Regions from separate parts of the Geothrix sp. PMB-07 genome, predicted to be linked through region 1. Evidence: riboswitches for the same ligand, from Rfam matches in the RefSeq annotation. Region 1 holds a riboswitch; the other holds the start of a gene.
The links. Region 1 has a riboswitch for S-adenosylmethionine ahead of Q9293_RS15920 (O-acetylhomoserine aminocarboxypropyltransferase/cysteine synthase family protein). Riboswitches for the same ligand answer to the same signal wherever they lie in the genome.
Positions count from the first base shown of each region.

Region 1 (8,992 bases):
CCACGGCGTTCACGCGGATGCCGTGGGGGCCCAGTTCCGGGGCCAGGGACTTCACCAGGGAGATGACCGCGCCCTTGCTGGCGGCGTAGGCCCCATGGCCTGCCTCGCCGCGCTGACCGGCGGTGCTCGAGAGCAGCACCAGGTTGCCGCCCCCGGCGCGCTTGAGGGCCGGGATCACTTCGGCGTGCCATCGGAAAAGGCCGGTCACGTTGGTTTCCAGGATGTCCAGCAGCACGCTTTCATCCTCCAGCTCCGCCGGGGTGGCGGCCCAGATGCCCGCGTTGCCCACGAAGGCATCGAGCCCGCCCCAGGCGGCTTCCACCGTGGCCACAGCCACCTGCGCATCGTCGCGGCGGCGCTGGTCGGCGCGGATGGCCAGGACGGTACGCCCCTGATCGGTGAGTTCGGTCTGCAGGCGCAGGGCCTCGTCCTCATGGCGCAGGTAGGTGAAGGCCACGCGGGCGCCCAGGCCCGAGAGCAGGCGCACGGTGGCGGCGCCGATGCCCCGGCTGCCGCCGGTGACGAGGACGCGGTGGTGGGAGAGATCGAGGGTCATGGTTGCTCCGGCGTGCCAGGCACGCCCTGAATTGACGTGCCGGGCACGCGGTGATCTCGTGTGCCCAGCACACGGTGGTCTTGTGTGCCGAGCACACCGGAATCTTGTGTGCCGAGCACACCGGAATCTTGTGTGCCGAGCACACAGCGGTCGTGAAGGCGGGGGATGAGATCGCCCAGCCGGGATTCGGGAACGAGGAAGGCGATGGATACCGTGCTGCTGCCCGTGAGCAGACCGCCCACGGGCTCCTGGCCCAGGGCGGCCAGATGGCGCAAGGCGGCGACCGGATCGGCGCGCAGGCCTTCGCCCACCAGGGCCACCACGGCCCAGCCGGATTCACAGGTCAGGCCCGAGGCGGCGCCGGTGCTGGCGAGGGTGCCCAGCACCTCCGTGGCCGCGTGGGTTTCTGGGCGTACCGCAAGCAGGGTGCCTGCCGGGCTGGCGATGAGGCCGAAGCGCAGGGCGCCGGCTTCCTCCAGGCTGCGGGCCGCTTCCAGGGGCGGTTCCAGTCCCGCCGAGGCCGGAAAGCGCAGCAGGCTGATGCCCTCCTTGTAGGCCACGGAGGTGACGGCCCCCGCCGGGCGGCTGGGGGGATGGGGCAGGATCACGGTGCGGGAAGCGCCGGGGCGCAGCGTGTTGGCCACCACGAGGCGGAATCCCGCGCGGCCACCGGGGGCCAGGGAATCCGCATGCAGCACCTTGGCGCCGAAGGCGCTGAGGGCTTCTGCTTCTCCAAGGCTCATCTGGGGAATGGGCTGGGCTTCCTTCACCAGGCTGGGGTCGGCGGTGAGCACGCCATCGACATCGGTCCAGATCTGCACTTCCTGGGCATCCAGCGCTTCGCCCAACAGGGTGGCGCTGGTGTCGGAACCCCCGCGACCCAGGGTGGTGCTGATCCCTTCGGGTGAGGCGCCCAGGAAGCCCTGGGTCACCCAAAGAGCGCCATCGCTGAAGGCCTGGCGCCAGGGGGCCGCGGCGGTGCGCAACTCATCCAGCTGGGGACGGGCCTTGCCGAAGCGGGAGTCGGTCTTCATGACCTCGCGCACATCCTGGAAGGTGGCGCCGAAGCAGAAGGCGGCCAGATTCGCGGACAGCGTCTCGCCCACGGCCAGGGCTGCGTCGCGGGCCCGGGCCGTGGCCTCGCCCAGCATGGCCATGCCCGTGAGCAGCTGCTCCAAGCGCGCGAAGAGGGGCTCCCAGGCGGGGCGCACGGCTTCCAGGTGGCCCAGTTCGGTGGCCACGCCGAGGTGCCGCGCCTGCAGGGCGGCCAGGATGGATTGGGCCAGGGGCAGGTCGCCGCGGCCTGCGGCCGCGCAGGCATCGATGATCTGATCCGTGGTGCCCTTGAGGGCCGACACCACCACCAGGCCGCCCGAAGGCAGCTCATCCCGGACGATGCCCGCGGCGCGGCGGAGGGCTTCGGCACTGCCCACGGAGCTGCCGCCGAATTTGAGAACTTTCAAGGTCATGCCTGCTTTCCTTTCCCATCCGGGCGTTCCAGGTCGAAGGGCGCTTCCTGGTAGACGAAGTAGTTGAGCCAGTTCGAGAACAGCAGGTTGGAGTGGCCCCGCCAGCGCACCAGCGGTTCGCGGCTGGGATCGTCGCCGGGGAAATAGTTGCGGGGAACGCCGATGGGCAGGCCCTTGCCGAGGTCGCGGACGTACTCGCCCTGCAAGGTACAGGGATCGTATTCCGAATGGCCCGTGACGAAGACCCGTCGGCGATCCGCGGACTGCACCAGATACACGCCAGCCTCGTCGGATTCCGCCAGGAGCACCAGTTCCGGCCGCGCCAGGATGTCCTCGCGGCGGGTTTCCGTGTGGCGCGAGTGGGGCGCGAAGAACTCGTCGTCAAAGCCCTGCACCAGCCGCTCGTTGCGCACCTTCAGCTGGTGGGAGAACACGCCGAACGTCTTCTCGGGCAGGGGATACTTGGGCACGCCATGGTAGTGATGCAGCGCCGCCTGGGCGCCCCAGCAGATGAAGAAGGAGGAGAAGACGTGGGTCTTGGCCCAGTCCAGCACCTGGGTCAGCTCCGGCCAGTAGTCCACCTCCTCGAAGGGCAGGGTCTCCACGGGCGCCCCCGTGACGATGAGGCCATCGAAGCGCTGGTGGCGCACCTCCTCGAAGGAGACGTAGTGCTCCAGCAGGTGTTCGGCGGAAGTGTTCTTCGAGGTGTGGGAGGTCATGTGCAGCAGCGTTACCTCCAGCTGCAACGGCGAGTTGCCGAGCAGCCGCAGGAACTGGGTTTCCGTGGCCACCTTGGTGGGCATCAGGTTGAGGATGGCGATGCGCAGGGGACGGATGTCCTGCTGCAGAGCCTGGTGCTCCTCGATGAGGAACACGTTCTCCGCTTCGAGAATGCCCCGGGCGGGCAGGGAGCTGGGGATCTTGACGGGCATGGCGTCCTCAGGCCTTGGAGAGCGCGAGGTCCAGATCCGCGATGAGATCCTGGATGTTCTCCAGGCCCACGGAAAGGCGGATGAGATCCTCGGTAACGCCGGTGGCTTCGCGCTCGGCGCTCGACAGCTGCTGGTGGGTGGTGCTGGCGGGATGGATGATCAGGCTCTTGGCGTCGCCCACATTGGCCAGGCGGGAGAAGAGCTCCACCCCGTTGATGACGGCCTTGCCAGCCTCCAAACCTCCCTTCACGCCGAAGGTGAGGATGCCGCCGAAGCCCGCGCCCTTGCGGAAGTAACGGCTGGCCGCGGCATGGTTGGCGTTGCTGGCGAGGCCGGGGTAGTTCACCCAGGCCACCTTGGGGTGCTGCTCCAGCCACTGGGCGATGGCGAGGGCGTTTTCGCCGTGGCGCTCCAAGCGCAGGTGCAGGGTCTCGATGCCCTGCAGAATGAGGAAGGCGTTGAAGGGGCTGAGGGCGGCGCCGGTGTCGCGCAGGCCCTCGATGCGGGCCTTGGTGATGAAGGCGGCGGGACCCGCGAGATCGGCCAGCACCGCGCCGTGGTAGGCGGCGAAGGGTTCCGTGAACTCAGGGAACTTGCCGTTCTTCCAGTCGAAGGTGCCGCCATCCACGATGACGCCTGCCACGGAGGTGCCGTGGCCGCCCAGGAATTTCGTGGCGCTGTGCACGACGATGTTGGCGCCCAGGGCCAGGGGGTTCAGCAGGTAGGGGCTGGGCAGGGTGTTGTCCACGATGAGGGGCACACCGGCAGCCTTCGCGATGGCGGCGATGGCTTCGAATTCGGGCACGTCCAGCTTGGGGTTGCCCAGGGCCTCGATGTAGATGGCGCGGGTTTCGGGTTTGATCGCGGCGCGGAAGGCCTCGGGCTTCGTAGAGTCCACGAAGGTGGTGGTGATGCCGTTGCGAGGCAGGGTGTGGTGCAACAGGTTGTAGGTGCCGCCGTAGAGGTTGTCGCCGGCCACGATGTGATCACCGCCGCGCAGCAGCGTGTTGAGGGTGAGCGTGATGGCCGCCTGGCCTGAAGCCACGGCCAGGCCCGCGATGCCGCCTTCCAGCTGGGCCACCCGTGTTTCCAGCACGGCCGTGGTGGGGTTCATGATGCGGGTGTAGATGTTACCCGGCACTTCCAGGTTGAAGAGCGCGGCGCCGTGTTCGGCGGAATCGAACACGTAGCTGGTGGTCTGGTAGATGGGCAGGGCGCGGCTCTTGGTGTCGCTGTCGGCGACCTGGCCGCCGTGGAGGGCGATGGTTTCAAATTGAGGATGCGTGGCGCTCATGGCGGCTCCTGAAAAGAAGGTGAGAAAGCCGAGGCTCTGTCGTCCAAGCAAGTCCAGGAAAAGTCAAAAAAGCCGAAGGGGCCCGATTGCTCGGGCCCCTTCGGCGTGTTGTCAGTCTCGACACAGCTCGACATCTCTCCGCAATCGATTGATCACGGCAGGAATTGGCACCTTGCTTTCGCAGGTTGCCAAGGTTTCACAGGGCCCGTCCCTCCACCTTTCTGGATAACTCGCTATGGAACTGACAAAGAACTCGTACGAACATCAAGTGTGGCACAACCCCATCTCGGGTCAAGGGGCCCGGTTCTTCTGAAGGGTGTTCGCATGGCTGAGTGGCGCCGTTCCGTCTGTCCCTTCGATTGCCCTGACGCCTGCGGGATGCTGGTGGAAGTTGAAGATGGGCGGGCTCTGTCCGTGAAGGGCGACCCCGACCATTTCTACAACCAGGGCACGCTCTGCCCCAAGATGGCCCGCTACGAACGCAGTGTGCATGCCCCCGAACGCCTGACGACGCCGCTGCGGCGAACGGGCCCCAAGGGCAAGGGTCTCTTCGAACCCATCAGTTGGGACGCGGCCCTGGAGGAGGTCGCCCGGCGCTGGAAGGACATCCTGGCCCAGTGGGGCGGCGAAGCCATCCTGCCCTACTCCTATGCGGGCACCATGGGTCTGCTGCAGCGGAACGCGGGCCACCCCTTCTTCCACCGGCTCGGCGCCTCCCGGCTGGACCGCACCATCTGCACACCCGCGAAGGCCGCGGGCCAGGCCGCGGTGCTGGGCACCACGCCCGCTCCGGAGCCCGAGGCGGTATTGAGCGCGGACCTGGTGGTGCTCTGGGGCATCAACGCCCTGGCCACCAACCTGCACGGCTTCCAGTTCGTGCGTGAGGCCCGGCGCCGGGGCGCGAAGGTGTGGGCGGTGGAGACCTACCGCACCGCCACCACCGATCAGGTGGATCATGTGCTGCTGGTTCGTCCCGGCACCGACGGCGTGCTGGCCGCAGGTGTGATGCACCTGATGGTGGAGAACGGCGCCCTCGACGAGGCCTTCCTTGGACAGCACGTGGTGGGCTTCGAGGCCTTCGCGCGGGAGGTGCTTCCCCAGTTCCCTCCTGCCGTGGTGGCGGCCCGGACTGGCGTCGATGAAGCCGCCCTGCGGGCGTTCGCGGAGGCCTACGGTGCGGCCTTGAACCCGCAGATCCAGGTGGGAGGTGGCATCACGCGGTACGGCAACGGCGCCATGACCACGCGCCTCATCCTCTGCCTGCCCGCGCTCCAGGGCGCCTACCTCAAACCGGCGGGCGGCGCCTTCCTGGGCACCGCCACCGGCGGGGCCGTTCCCATGCAGCAGCTCATCCGGGAGGATTTCCAGGCCCGGCCCACCCGGCTGGTGAACATGAACCAGCTGGGCGCGGCGCTCGACCCCGCGGCGGAAGGGCCGGTGAAATCGCTCTACGTCTACCATTCCAATCCTGCCGCCGTGGCGCCGGACCAGGGTGCGGTCCGCGCCGGGCTGCTGCGGGAGGATCTCTTCACCGTCGTCCATGAGCGGTTCCTCACGGATACAGCCCGTTACGCGGATCTTGTGCTGCCCGCCACGAGTTCTCTCGAACATCCGGACCTCTACCGCTCCTACGGTCACTATGGCCTCCAGCGCGTGCGCGCCGCGGTTTCGCCCGTGGGCGAGAGCCGCTCCAACTGGGCCACCTTCCAGGCCCTGGCGGCCCGCATGGGTTTCGAGGAGTCCCTGTTTCGGCAGAGCGAGGACGAGGTGATCGAGGCCCTGCTCTCCGGTTCGAATCCCTGGCTGGAAGGAGCGGACCGCAGCGCTCTGGCCGAGGGCCGCGTCGTGCGCATGCAACCGCCGGGCCGCCGCCCACCCTTCGGGACCCCCAGCGGCAAGGTGGAGATTCTGAATCCGCGCGAGCCGGAGCCCCTGCCCAGGCCTCTGCCCAGCCACTCGGAAGGCGACCCCCATCCCCTGGCCCTGGTGACAGCGCCTTCCCTCTACAGCCTGAACAGCACCTTCCAGGAACGCGAAGACCTGCCCGCGCGGAAGATCGCCTCGACGCTGCGCCTCTCGCCGGAGGATGCCAAGGCGCGGGCCATCGCGGGTGGTGATGAGGTGATCGCCTTCAATGATCGGGGCGAGGTGAGGTTGGTGGCGGAAGTCACGGAACGGGTGCCCAAGGGCGTGGCCGTGGTGGAAGGTGTGGCGTGGTCTGCCTTCTCCAAGGGACGCGCCACCGTCAACGCGCTGACCAGCCAGCGGCTCACGGATCGGGGCGGTGGCAGCACGTTCTACGACAACCGCATCGAGGTGAAGCGGGCCTGATCCATGCAAAGCAGGGTTGCCGCGGATGAACACGGATGAACACAGATGAGAACCCGGGGCTTTTCATCCGTGTGAATCCGTGTGCATCTGTGGCCAAAAGAAAAGGAATTTTGGAAGCAGAGGAAGGCGGAAGTGCGGAGGAAAGCGGAGAAGAACGACATGCTGCTCTCCGCTTTCCTCCGCCCCTCTGCCACCCTCCGCTTATTCCATTCCTTTCCATCGGTGGATCCGAATGAAACATTCCAGCCACGGTTTCACAGGGATGAACGCGGATGAATGGCGGGTTTCCAATTCCTTTGAATCCCGCGCGCATGTGCGGCCAAAGCATTGCTTTGAATGTTGCCTAGAAGGGAACCGCCGCTCAGATCACCCAGTCTTCCGCGGTGACGGGCGAGGTGTCCGGGAAGAGGTCCAGGCGCCGGGGCTTCACGAAGATCTTCTGGCCCACGGCGAGGTTGAGCTGACCCAGTTCCTCGGTGGTCAGGTGGGCTTCCAGATCGGACTGATCGTGAGCGGCGGAGAGGCGCACACGGGCCAGGGGGCCCGTGGACTGGATGCGGACGATGGTGGCGGGCAGGGCACCGGGACTCGCTTCCAGGGCGAGGTCCAGGTCATGGGGGCGCAGGTAGCCTTCCACCCGCGCACCTTCTTCATGGGCAGGCCCGGCCACGGAGACGGAGGCCTCACCCACCTGGAAGTGGCCGTTGCGGATGCGCCCGCGGAAGCGGTTCACCTGGCCGATGAACTGGTAGATGAAGGGCGTGGCGGGGTTGTCGTAGACCTCCTGAGGCGTCCCGTCCTGCTCGATGCGCCCCTGGTGAAGCACCACGATGCGATCCGCCACCTCCATGGCCTCCTCCTGGTCATGGGTCACAAAGACGGAGGTGAGGCCGGTCTGTTCGTGGAGGCGTCGCAGCCATTGGCGCAGCTCAGCCCGCACCTGGGCGTCGAGGGCGCCGAAGGGCTCGTCCAGCAGCAGCACCTCGGGTTCGATGGCCAGGGCCCGGGCCAGGGCCACGCGCTGGCGCTGGCCGCCGCTCAGCTGATCCGGCATGCGGTGGCCGGCCCAATCGAGATGCACCATGGTGAGCACCTTCTGCACCCGCTCCTTGATCTCGGCCTTGGAGGGGCGCTCCCAGCGGGGCCGGACGCGCAGGCCAAAAGCCACGTTCTCGAAGACCGTCATGTGGCTGAAGAGGGCGTAGTGCTGGAAGACGAAGCCCACCTTCCGCTTGGTGTGGATGGAGGGCTTGGCGTCGCCATGGATGCGCACGCCGCCGACATCGGGTGCTTCCAGGCCCGCGATGATGCGCAGCAGGGTGGTCTTGCCCGAGCCCGAAGGCCCCAGCAGGGCCACCAGCTGGCCCTCGGGAATGGCCAGGGACACCTCCTTCAGGGCATTGAAGCTGCCGAAGCGCTTGGAAACGGAATCGATGTGGATGCTCATGGGAGGGTCTCGGGTTTCAGGCTTTGATCACGGCGCCGCTCGGCGAGGGCCTTGAGGGCCAGGGTCACCAGGGCCAGCAGGCTGAGGGCTGAGGCGCAGGCGAAGGCCGCGACGAACTGGTACTCGTTGTAGAGGGTCTCGATGTGGAGGGGCAGGGTGTTGGTCTCGCCGCGGATGTGGCCCGAGACCACGCTCACGGCACCGAATTCGCCCATGGCGCGCGCGCTGCACAGAATCACGCCGTAGAGCAGGCCCCACTTCACCGAAGGCACGGTCACCCGCCAGAAGGTCTGCCAGCCGCTGGCGCCCAGCATGCGGGCGGCTTCCTCCTGGTCGCAGCCCTTGGCCTGCATGACCGGCGTGAGCTCGCGGGCCACGAAGGGAAAGGTCACGAAGGTGGTGGCCAGCACGATGCCGGGCGTGGCGAAGATGAGGCGCACATCATGGTCGGCCAGCCAGGGTCCGAACCAGCCCTGCGCGCCGAAGAGCAGCACGAAGACCAAGCCCGAGATCACCGGTGACACCGCGAAGGGAAGGTCGATGAGGCTGGTGAGCAGGTTCCGTCCCCTAAAGTCGAACTTACCCAGCAGCCAGGCCGCCGTGAGGCCGAAGGCCGTGTTGAGGGTCACGGCGATGCCCGTGGCCAGCAGGGAGAGGCGGATGGCGTGCCAGGTTTCCGCATCCTCGAAGGCCTTGAGGTAGGCGGTGGTGCCCTGCTTGAAGGCCTCGGTGAACACGGCGGCCAGGGGCACCAGGAGGAAGAGGGCGAGGTAGCCCAGGGCCACGAAGATGAGCAGCCAGCGGACGGGCAGGGATTCGCGGCGGGCGACGGAGATGCGCGGTGAGTCAGCCACGGGCGGCCCCCGGGTGCAGCCTGGCCTGCAGGCGGTTGATGGCAAAGAGCAGCACGAAGGAGATCAGCAGCAGCAGGGTGGCGATCACCGTGGCGCCGATGTAGTCGTA
Region 1 covers NZ_CP132333.1:3,649,968-3,658,959, reverse strand. Annotated here, with positions in the region: gene Q9293_RS15935 (SDR family NAD(P)-dependent oxidoreductase) at 1-556, opposite strand, end outside; gene Q9293_RS15930 (aspartate kinase) at 553-2,025, opposite strand; gene metA (homoserine O-succinyltransferase) at 2,022-2,957, opposite strand; gene Q9293_RS15920 (O-acetylhomoserine aminocarboxypropyltransferase/cysteine synthase family protein) at 2,965-4,251, opposite strand; SAM riboswitch class I at 4,379-4,483, opposite strand; gene Q9293_RS15915 (molybdopterin oxidoreductase family protein) at 4,576-6,582, shown strand; gene Q9293_RS18745 (TOBE-like domain-containing protein) at 6,944-7,252, opposite strand; partial or broken gene Q9293_RS18740 (sulfate/molybdate ABC transporter ATP-binding protein) at 7,367-8,029, opposite strand; gene cysW (sulfate ABC transporter permease subunit CysW) at 8,026-8,883, opposite strand; gene cysT (sulfate ABC transporter permease subunit CysT) at 8,876-8,992, opposite strand, start outside.

Region 2 (8,992 bases), 1.1 Mb from region 1:
TTCCACCTCTACACCGTGCCTGGGCAGGTCTTCTACGACGCCAGCCGGAAGCTGATCCTGCGTGGCTGCGACGGCATCATCTTCGTGGCCGATAGTCAGAAGGCGCGCATGGAAGCCAACATCGAATCCATTGCGAACCTGGCCACCAACCTCAAGGAGAACGGTTTCGACATCCGTTCCATTCCCTACGTTCTGCAGTTGAATAAGCGGGACATGCCCTCCGCGGCGACCGTGGGTGAAATGGAACGCCTCCTCCGTTTCCGCAGCGAACCGATGATCGAAGCCGTGGCCAACAAGGGCACCGGCGTCATCGAAACCCTCAAGGCCTCCGCGCGGCAGATCCTCATGGAGCTGCAGCGGGCCTGAGGGCCGCATGGGTGGGGCGACGGGGATCACAGGTGTGAGAGCCTCCCGCTTGAATCCTCCGCGCCATCCGGTAGAATGGACCTTCGCCCTTCCGGAGTAGCTCAGGGGTCAGAGCGGGTGACTGTTAATCACTAGGTCGGGGGTTCAAATCCCTCCTCCGGAGCCAAAAGAACGCCCCGCGCATGCGGGGCTTTTTTTCGGGTAGGGCCAAGGGAGGCAACATGGGCAGGATCAGTCTCGTGGCGACCATCGGATTTGAGGCGGAGTCGAAAGAGGCCATCCTCCGGGCCCTCATCGACCACCGGGCGCGCTGCCTGCGAGATGAACCCGGCACCCTTCAATTTGAAGTGATGGTTCCTTCAGAAGACCCCTGCAAGCTGGTGCTCTTCGAGCTGTACGAGGATGCAGCGGCCCTGGCGGCACACGCCCAGGGGGAAAGCATCGGGCAGTACCGAAAAGAAGTCGCAGGCAAAATCACAACATCGCTCAAATACACCTGCACAATGGGAGCTGAATCCGTTCCGAGGTGAGACATGCAGCGAAGAGCCCTGGGCCTGGCCATTCTGATCGCGAGTCTTCCGCTTGTAGGCGCCGATGGCCCGCAGCCTGTCCCTGGCGCGAAGCAGGCTTCCAAGAAAAAGACTTCCAAGAAGGCGGCCGAGCCCGCACCGAAGGGACCCGACATGATCACGACCCCCTCTGGACTGAAATACGTGGACACGGTGGTGGGCACCGGTGACACGCCTCAGAAAGGGCAGAAGTGCCTGGTCCACTACACCGGCTGGCTGGACAACGGCAAGGGCGAGCGCGGCAAGAAGTTCGACAGTTCCGTGGATCGCGGCGAGCCCCTGCCCATTCCCATCGGTGTGGGCCGCGTGATCAAGGGTTGGGACGAGGGCGTCATCAGCATGAAGGTCGGCGGCAAGCGCACCCTCTACATCCCGGCACCCCTGGGCTACGGCGCGAGGGGCGCGGGCGGAGACATCCCGCCCAACGCCAACCTGATCTTTGATGTGGAACTGATCAGCATCAAGTAACGGCCAACGGTTTTCAGCAGACAAACCAACGGCGAATTGGCCACAAAGAACACAAACAACGCAGAGCGGTCAGGCGTGGATCGTTGACTTTTCTCTGTGTCTTTTGCGTTCTTTGTTGCTGGTTTTCATTCCGGACCTAACTCAGGGCCTGCGCCAGATCCGCACGCAGATCCTGCACGTCCTCCAGGCCAATGGAGAGGCGGATGAGGCCGTCGCTGATGCCTGCGTTCTTGCGGGCTTCCGGCGTCATGGAGGCGTGGGTCATGGAGGCGGGATGCGCCACCAGGGATTCCACGCCGCCCAGACTTTCGGCCAGGGTGAACCAGCGCAGCCGCCGCAGCACGTGGTTCAGGCGCTCGCTGCCGCCCTCCTTCAGCTCGAAGCTGAGCATGGCGCCGAAGCCCCGCTGCTGGCGCTTGGCCAGCTCGTGCTGGGGATGGCTGGGCAGGCCCGGGAAGTGCACTTTGCCCACGGCGGGATGGGCCGCCAGGTATTCGGCCAGCACCTGGGCCGTGGCCTCGTGCTGCCGCATGCGCAGGGGCAGCGTCTTCAGGCCCCGCAGCACCAGGAAGCAGTCGTGAGGCGACTGGGAGGTGCCCAGCAGGTTGTTGACGCTCTGGATCTGCTGGGCGAGGGGCTGGCGGCCAGGGCCGGCCACCACCACGCCTCCCACCACGTCGCTGTGGCCGTTGAGATACTTCGTGGTGGAGTGGATGACCAGGTCGGCGCCCAGATCGAAGGGCCGCTGCAGGTAGGGCGAGAGGAAGGTGTTGTCCACGGCCACCAGGCAGTTGGGTTGGCGGTGGCCGATCTCCGTCACCGCGGCGATGTCCGTCAGCCGCAGCAGGGGGTTGGAGGGCGTCTCCACCCAGATCATGCGGGTGTTGGGCCGGATGGCGGCCTTCAGGGCCTCGAGGTCGGCCAGGTTCAGGTAGGTGACCTCCAGGCCGTAGAACTTCTTGGCGTGCTCCAGCAGGCGGAAGGTGCCACCGTAGCAATCCACGGTGGCGATGAGGTGGCTGCCGTGCTCCAGCAGGTTCAGGGCCACCAGGATGGCGCTCATGCCGGTGCTGGTGCAGGTGGCGCCTTGGCCGCCTTCCAGCAACGCGATGGCCTCCTCCAGCGCCGCGCGGGTGGGGTTGCCGCTGCGGGTGTAGTCGTAGCCCGCGTTGGTGCAGATGTCCTTGAAGGCGAAGGTCGATGACAGGTAGAGCGGCGGCATCACGGCGCCGTAGGCCGGATCGGGCTGCACGCCCGCGTGCACGCACTGGGTGGACACGGCGGCATCGGGCACCAGCTCGGGCCGATGGATCCACCCGGCGTTGCCCTCCCGCACCGGCGGCTGGATGGTGAAGTGGTAGGCGGGATTGCCCGGCACGTTGGTGTCTAGGAACTGCTCGCTCATCAGAGCCTCCAAAAATGGAGGATCCTCATCGTTTCATGGCGATCCAAAAAGAGAAGGGGCCCGATCTCTCGGGCCCCTTCTCATGTCAGTCCATGACACTTCAGCATCTCTCCGCAATGACTTGCGGCAGGAATTGGCACCTTGCTTTCGCAGGTTGCCAAGGTTTCATAGGGCCCGTCCCTCCACCTTTCTGGATATCGCGTGATGAAACTGACAAAGATCCTGCTGCCCTTCCAGTATCCGATGGATCCATTGAGCTGCCAAGGAAATTCAATGCCTCAGATGGTGTAATCCTGGCCCTGGGGGCGATCCAGGATGGTCCGCGCCAGGTCCAGGTACTGCTGGGCTCCCGCCACGGCATCCGCCAGGTCGAGGAACTCGCCTTCGGTGTGGGCCACCCGGATGGAACCGGGCCCGGTCATCACCACGAAGCGATCGCGCACCAGGTTTCTCAGGGTGTGCGCATCGGAGCCGAAGGGAACCGGCGCCATGGGAAAGCCCTCCAGGCGGGGAAACACCTCGGGGCCCTTCTCGAAGAGCACGTCCACCTCGCCCAGCTCAGGCCGCAGCCTCAGCACGTCCTGCACGAAGGTGCTGCCGGCCACGGTGCGCGCAAAGAGACGCGCCTCGGCTTCATCGGGCACCACGTTGATGGCGCGGCCCGCTTGCAGGGTGCCCAGGTTCCAGACCTCGGGCCCGAGGATGGGGTCGAGGCGTTCCGGCAGGCGCCGCAGCTCGCCGATCCAATCGAACATGGGGAAGGCGGCGTTGATGCCTTCCTCCGGCGTGCCGCTGTGGGCGGCTTTGCCGCGGCAGCGCAGGCAGAGGTGGGCAGATCCCCGTTGGCCCGTGGCCAGGATGTTGCCGGTGGGCTCGCCGTTGATGACGCCCTGCAGGTTCGGCAGGTTGGCCTTCAGATCCAGGGCGATGCGGGCGCCGAGGCTGTCGGTTTCTTCGCCCACCACGCCCAGAAAGGCCAGGTCGCGGCGGCCTTCCGCCAGCAGCAGGCGGATGGTTTCCATCATGGTGGCCAGGATGCCTTTGGCGTCGCAGGTGCCGCGGCCCCAGAGACGGCCGCCCTCCAGCCGGGGCGGAAGGTAGGGGGGCACCGTGTCGAGGTGGGTGGTGAAGAGCAGTCGCGGCTGACCCCAGGTGGCCAGCAGGTTGCAGCGGCCGCCTTCGACGCTCTGCCACTGCAGGCGGGCACCAAGGTTGCGGAACATCCCGGTGAGCAGGGGGATCATGCGGGCTTCGTGCCCGGTGGTGGAATCCACCTGGCAGAGCTGGAGGGTCCATTGGGCGATGCGCTCGGCGTCCGGCGTCGGCTGCGTCATGGCACCCAGCCTGCGTTGAGGCGGCCTTCATAAACCGACAGCACGGGGCCGGTCATGAGGATGCGTCCCTGCTCCGTGAAAACGATGTCGATGGCGCCGCCAGGCATGAGCACCTGGAGTTGGTCGTCCACCAGGCCCAGGCGTCGGCTGGCCGCCGCGGCGGCACAGCTGCTGCTGCCGGAGGCCAAGGTGTAGCCCGCGCCCCGTTCCCAGATTTCGAGGCGGATGCGCTTGCGGTCGAGCACCTCGACGAATTGCACATTCACCCGATTGGGGAAATCGGGGTGTTTCTCGATGCGGGGCCCGAGGCGCTGGGCCTCCGCGGGTGACACGATCCCGGGGAACACCACGCAGTGGGGGTTCCCGACGCTGAGGGCCGTGATGGTCACCGGGCCCGAGGGGAGGAAGAGGGGCGTCTCGATCACTTCCTGCTGGGGCGGAATCGCCGTGAAGGGGATGTCTCCGGCCAGGAAGCTGGGTTTGCCCATGTCCACCTGCACCTTGCTTCCATCCGCCGCCAGGTACGAGATCTCAGCGAGGCCGCCGGTGGTCTTGATGCGGCAGCGCTCCCTCTTCACGTGCCCCGCTTCCAGGAGGTAGCGGGCGAAGATGCGCAGGCCGTTGCCGCTCTTCTCGGATTCGCTGCCGTCCGGATTGAAGACGCGCAGGCCAAAGGCCTCGGCATCGCCGGGAACGGGGAAGGGTCCCAGGAGGATGCCGTCGGAGCCGATGCCGCGATGGCGGTCACAGAGCGACTGGACGAGCTTGGGCGTGGGGTCGAAGACGGTCCGCGTGGGGTCGATGACGATGTAGTCATTCCCGAGCGCTTGGAATTTGAAAAAGGCGAAGTCATTCGACATGGGGTCTCGTCCTGAAGCTCATGCACGGTGTGAAAGCTGACATCCAGAGGGCCTCAGGCCCCCCGACGGCATCAGCGACAACACATCCGACAAGTCATGCGAGCCCTTCCCAAGATGAAGCAGGCTATCACTGGGACGGGCTCGCAGCAACCGGTGGGAGGGAAATCAGAGGGTGATGCGCGTGCCCAGCACCTGCAGGAACTGCGCGATCCAGGCCGGGTGGGCGGGCCAGGCGGGCGCGGTCACCAGGTTGCCATCGGTGACCGCGCCATCGATGGCGATCTCCGCGTACTTGCCATGGGCCACTTCCACTTCAGCGCGGCAGGCGGGATAGGCCGAGCAGGTGCGGCCCTCCAGCACGCCCGCCGCCGCCAGCAGCTGGGCGCCGTGGCAGATGGCCGCCACGGGCTTTTTTACGGTGAAGAAATGGCGCACCAGCTCCAGCACCCTGGGGTTGAGGCGCAGATACTCCGGCGCCCGGCCGCCGGGGATCACCAGGGCGTCATAGTCCTCGGCCTTGATGTCGGCGAAGCTGGCGTTGAGGGTGAAGCGATGACCGGGCTTTTCGGAGTAGGTCTGGTGCCCCTCGAAGTCATGGATGGCCGTGGCGACGTAATCGCCCGCCTGCTTGTCGGGGCAGACCGCGTGGACCGTGTGCCCCACGGCCAGCAGGGCCTGGAAGGGCACCATGATTTCGTAGTCCTCGCCGAAATCCCCGACGAGCATGAGGATGCGCTTCGCGGCCATGTCTGCCTCCTGAGGGTGGATGGAACCGCCCCGATGATACGCGCCTCCTGAGCCCAAATGCCGGCCGTCACGAAAAAGTCCCGCCGGAGCGGGACTTTTCAGCGGGCAGAGAGGCCTCAGACCTGGTGGAGGTAGACTTCGGAACCCTTCTGCACGAAGGTTTCGGCCATCTCCTCCATGCCCTTCTTCAGGGCTTCTTCCTCGTTGTAGCCATGGCTTTCGGCGTACTGGCGCACATCGTCGGAGATCTTCATGGAGCAGAAGTGGGGGCCGCACATGGAGCAGAAATGGGCGCTCTTGGCGCCCTCGGCGGGCAGGGTCTCGTCGTGGAATTCCCGGGCTGTATCGGGATCCAGGGCCAGGTTGAACTGATCCTCCCAGCGGAATTCGAAGCGGGCTTTGCTCATGGCGTCATCCCAGATGCGTGCGCCGGGGTGGCCCTTGGCCAGGTCGGCAGCATGGGCAGCGATCTTGTAGGCGATGACGCCGTCCTTCACGTCCTTCTTGTTGGGCAGGCCCAGGTGTTCTTTGGGCGTCACGTAGCAAAGCATCGCGCAGCCGAACCAGCCGATCATGGCGGCGCCGATGGCGCTGGTGATGTGGTCGTAACCTGGAGCGATGTCCGTGGTGAGGGGGCCCAGGGTGTAGAAGGGGGCCTCGTCGCAAACGGCCAGCTGCTTGGTCATGTTCTCCTGGATGAGGTGCATGGGGACATGCCCGGGGCCCTCGATCATGACCTGCACATCATGCTTCCAGGCGATCTTGGTGAGCTCGCCCAGGGTTTCCAGCTCGCCGAACTGGGCCTCGTCGTTGGCGTCGGCGGTGCTGCCAGGGCGCAGGCCATCGCCCAGCGAGAAGGCCACGTCGTAGGCCTTCATGATCTCGCAGATGTCCTCGAAGTGCGTGTAGAGGAAGTTCTCCTGGTGGTGCGCCAGGCACCACTTGGCCATGATGCTGCCGCCGCGGCTCACGATGCCCGTGACGCGCTTGGCGGTGAGGGGCACATAGCGCAGCAGCACGCCCGCGTGGATGGTGAAGTAGTCCACGCCCTGTTCGGCCTGCTCGATGAGCGTGTCGCGGAAGATCTCCCAGGTGAGCTCCTCGGCCTTGCCGTTCACCTTCTCCAGGGCCTGGTAGATGGGCACGGTGCCGATGGGCACGGGGCTGTTGCGGAGAATCCACTCGCGGGTCTCGTGGATGTTCGAGCCGGTGCTGAGGTCCATCACCGTGTCGGCGCCCCAGCGGATGGACCAGGCCATCTTCTCAACCTCTTCCTCGATGCTGGAAGCCACCGCGGAGTTGCCGATGTTGGCGTTGATCTTCACCAGGAAGTTGCGGCCGATGATCATGGGCTCGGTTTCCGGGTGGTTGATGTTGGCGGGGATGATGGCGCGGCCCCGGGCCACTTCATCGCGCACGAACTCGGGCGTGATGCGGCTCTTGATGCCGGCGGCCTCCCGGCCCAGGTTCTCGCGGATGGCGATGAATTCCATCTCAGGGGTGACAATGCCCTGCTTGGCGTAGTGCATCTGGCTGACGTTGCGGCCGGGCTTGGCGCGCAGGGGTTTGCGGTCGGCCACGAAACGGATGGCGTCCAGATCCTTGTCCCGCTCCCGCAGCTTGCGGTAGAGGCTGGTGGCACCGGGCAGCTCTTCCACATCGCCCCGGCCCTGGATCCACTCCTGACGGAGGGGCTTGAGGCCCTTGGCCACATCGATGGTCACGGCGGGATCGGTGTAGGGGCCTGAGGTGTCGTACAGCACCACGGGCTCGTTCTCGGTGAGCTGGTCCTTGAAGTCGCGGGTGGGGTGGAGCTGGATCTGCCGGAAGGGCACCCGCACGCCGGGTTGGGTGCCGGTCACATGGATCTTGGTGGAGGCGGGGAAGGGCTTGAGGCAGGCCGCCAGAACGGTCCCATCCATAGGCCCCGGGGCGGGATTTGACTGCATGGTCATGGAAACTCCAGACTTGGGCAAATCGGGGCAGAATTGATCCCGAATTAGAAAGTTTATCGCGAGGGGGCAAGCGCGACGAATTCAAAGATTGTTCGCGACTGGCCGATAGAAGGTTCACGGAGCCCACCCATGCCGGAAAAGCCCCAAGACAATAGCCAAGCCATCCCCGATCAGCTGATGCAGATCGCCCAGGAACAAGAGGGCGGCGCCGAGCGGGTGCTTGGCCAGATCGAGGTGGTGCAGCACAGCTTCGAGGAAATCCAGTCGCTGGCCAAGGAGTGCCAGGAGATCCTGCGGAATATCGAGGTTCCGTCCGAGCACCTCGAAACCCTTACCTCCAAGTTGGAAGAGATCGGCTTCCACGCCGACAACGGGGCCTACAACATCCAAGGGGCTTTCGACCTGTACCAGTACCAGGATGTGGTGCGGCAGAAACTGGAACGGGTGGGACGGAGCCTCATTGAGGTGTCCCACTACGTGTTGATGCGTCTGCAGCCGACCGAGGACCATCTGCCGAAGATGGCGCCTTCGGGTCGGGACATCCTTCACCGCGAGCCGCAGATGGCGGACGTGACCAAGGCGGATGCGGATTCGGTGGTGGCCGAATTCTTTGCCAAAGCCTTGAAGGAAAAGGCTGCGAAGAAGACCGAGGGCTGAAACGCGCGCTGTAACTGTGGATAATCGATCCCTGGAGGGATCATGTCCCGTCGCGTCCTGATCATCAGCAGCCTGGCTTTGGGCTTGGCTGCATCGAGTCTGCCCCAGGAAGATCCGGTTCTGCGGGCCCGGGCCCAGCGGGCCGCGGCCCAGGGCGTTGCGGACGGGGACCTGCCTCCGGTGCCCAAAGGAATCGTGGAGCCGCCGCCGCTCCCCCCTCCCGAGGCCCACGTGAAGGACACCCGCAAGGGGCGGAAAGTCAAAGGCAAGGCCAAGGCGGGAAAGCCGGGCACCAAGAAAAAAAGCGCGAAGGCCGGTTCAAAGAAGCAGGCCAAGGGGAAAGCCAAATGAAAATCGGAATCCTGACTTCCGGCGGCGACGCGCCGGGCATGAATGCGGCCATCCGCGCAGCGGTGCGGCAGGCCGACGCCCAGGGCCATGAGGCCTGGGGCATCTACCGCGGCTACCAGGGCCTGCTGGAAGGGGATATGGAGCCGCTGCCCAGCCGCTCCTGCGCCAACATCCTGCAGCGGGGCGGCACCATCCTGCACACCGCCCGCTGCCTCGAATTCCACGATCCGGTCTATCGCGCCAAGGCAGCCGCGAACCTGAAGGCTGCGGGCATCGAAGC
Region 2 covers NZ_CP132333.1:475,691-484,682, forward strand. Annotated here, with positions in the region: gene Q9293_RS02100 (ATP/GTP-binding protein) at 1-366, shown strand, start outside; tRNA gene Q9293_RS02105 (tRNA-Asn) at 457-532, shown strand; gene Q9293_RS02110 (putative quinol monooxygenase) at 588-896, shown strand; gene Q9293_RS02115 (FKBP-type peptidyl-prolyl cis-trans isomerase) at 900-1,403, shown strand; gene Q9293_RS02120 (PLP-dependent aspartate aminotransferase family protein) at 1,540-2,808, opposite strand; SAM riboswitch class I at 2,909-3,009, opposite strand; gene Q9293_RS02125 (M20 family metallopeptidase) at 3,087-4,142, opposite strand; gene dapF (diaminopimelate epimerase) at 4,139-5,002, opposite strand; gene Q9293_RS02135 (DJ-1/PfpI family protein) at 5,168-5,749, opposite strand; gene thiC (phosphomethylpyrimidine synthase ThiC) at 5,866-7,698, opposite strand; gene Q9293_RS02145 (hypothetical protein) at 7,834-8,361, shown strand; gene Q9293_RS02150 (hypothetical protein) at 8,404-8,712, shown strand; gene pfkA (6-phosphofructokinase) at 8,709-8,992, shown strand, end outside.
Region 2: it holds a riboswitch for S-adenosylmethionine, as region 1 does, so the genes downstream of both, Q9293_RS02120 (PLP-dependent aspartate aminotransferase family protein) here and Q9293_RS15920 (O-acetylhomoserine aminocarboxypropyltransferase/cysteine synthase family protein) in region 1, are expected to answer to the same signal.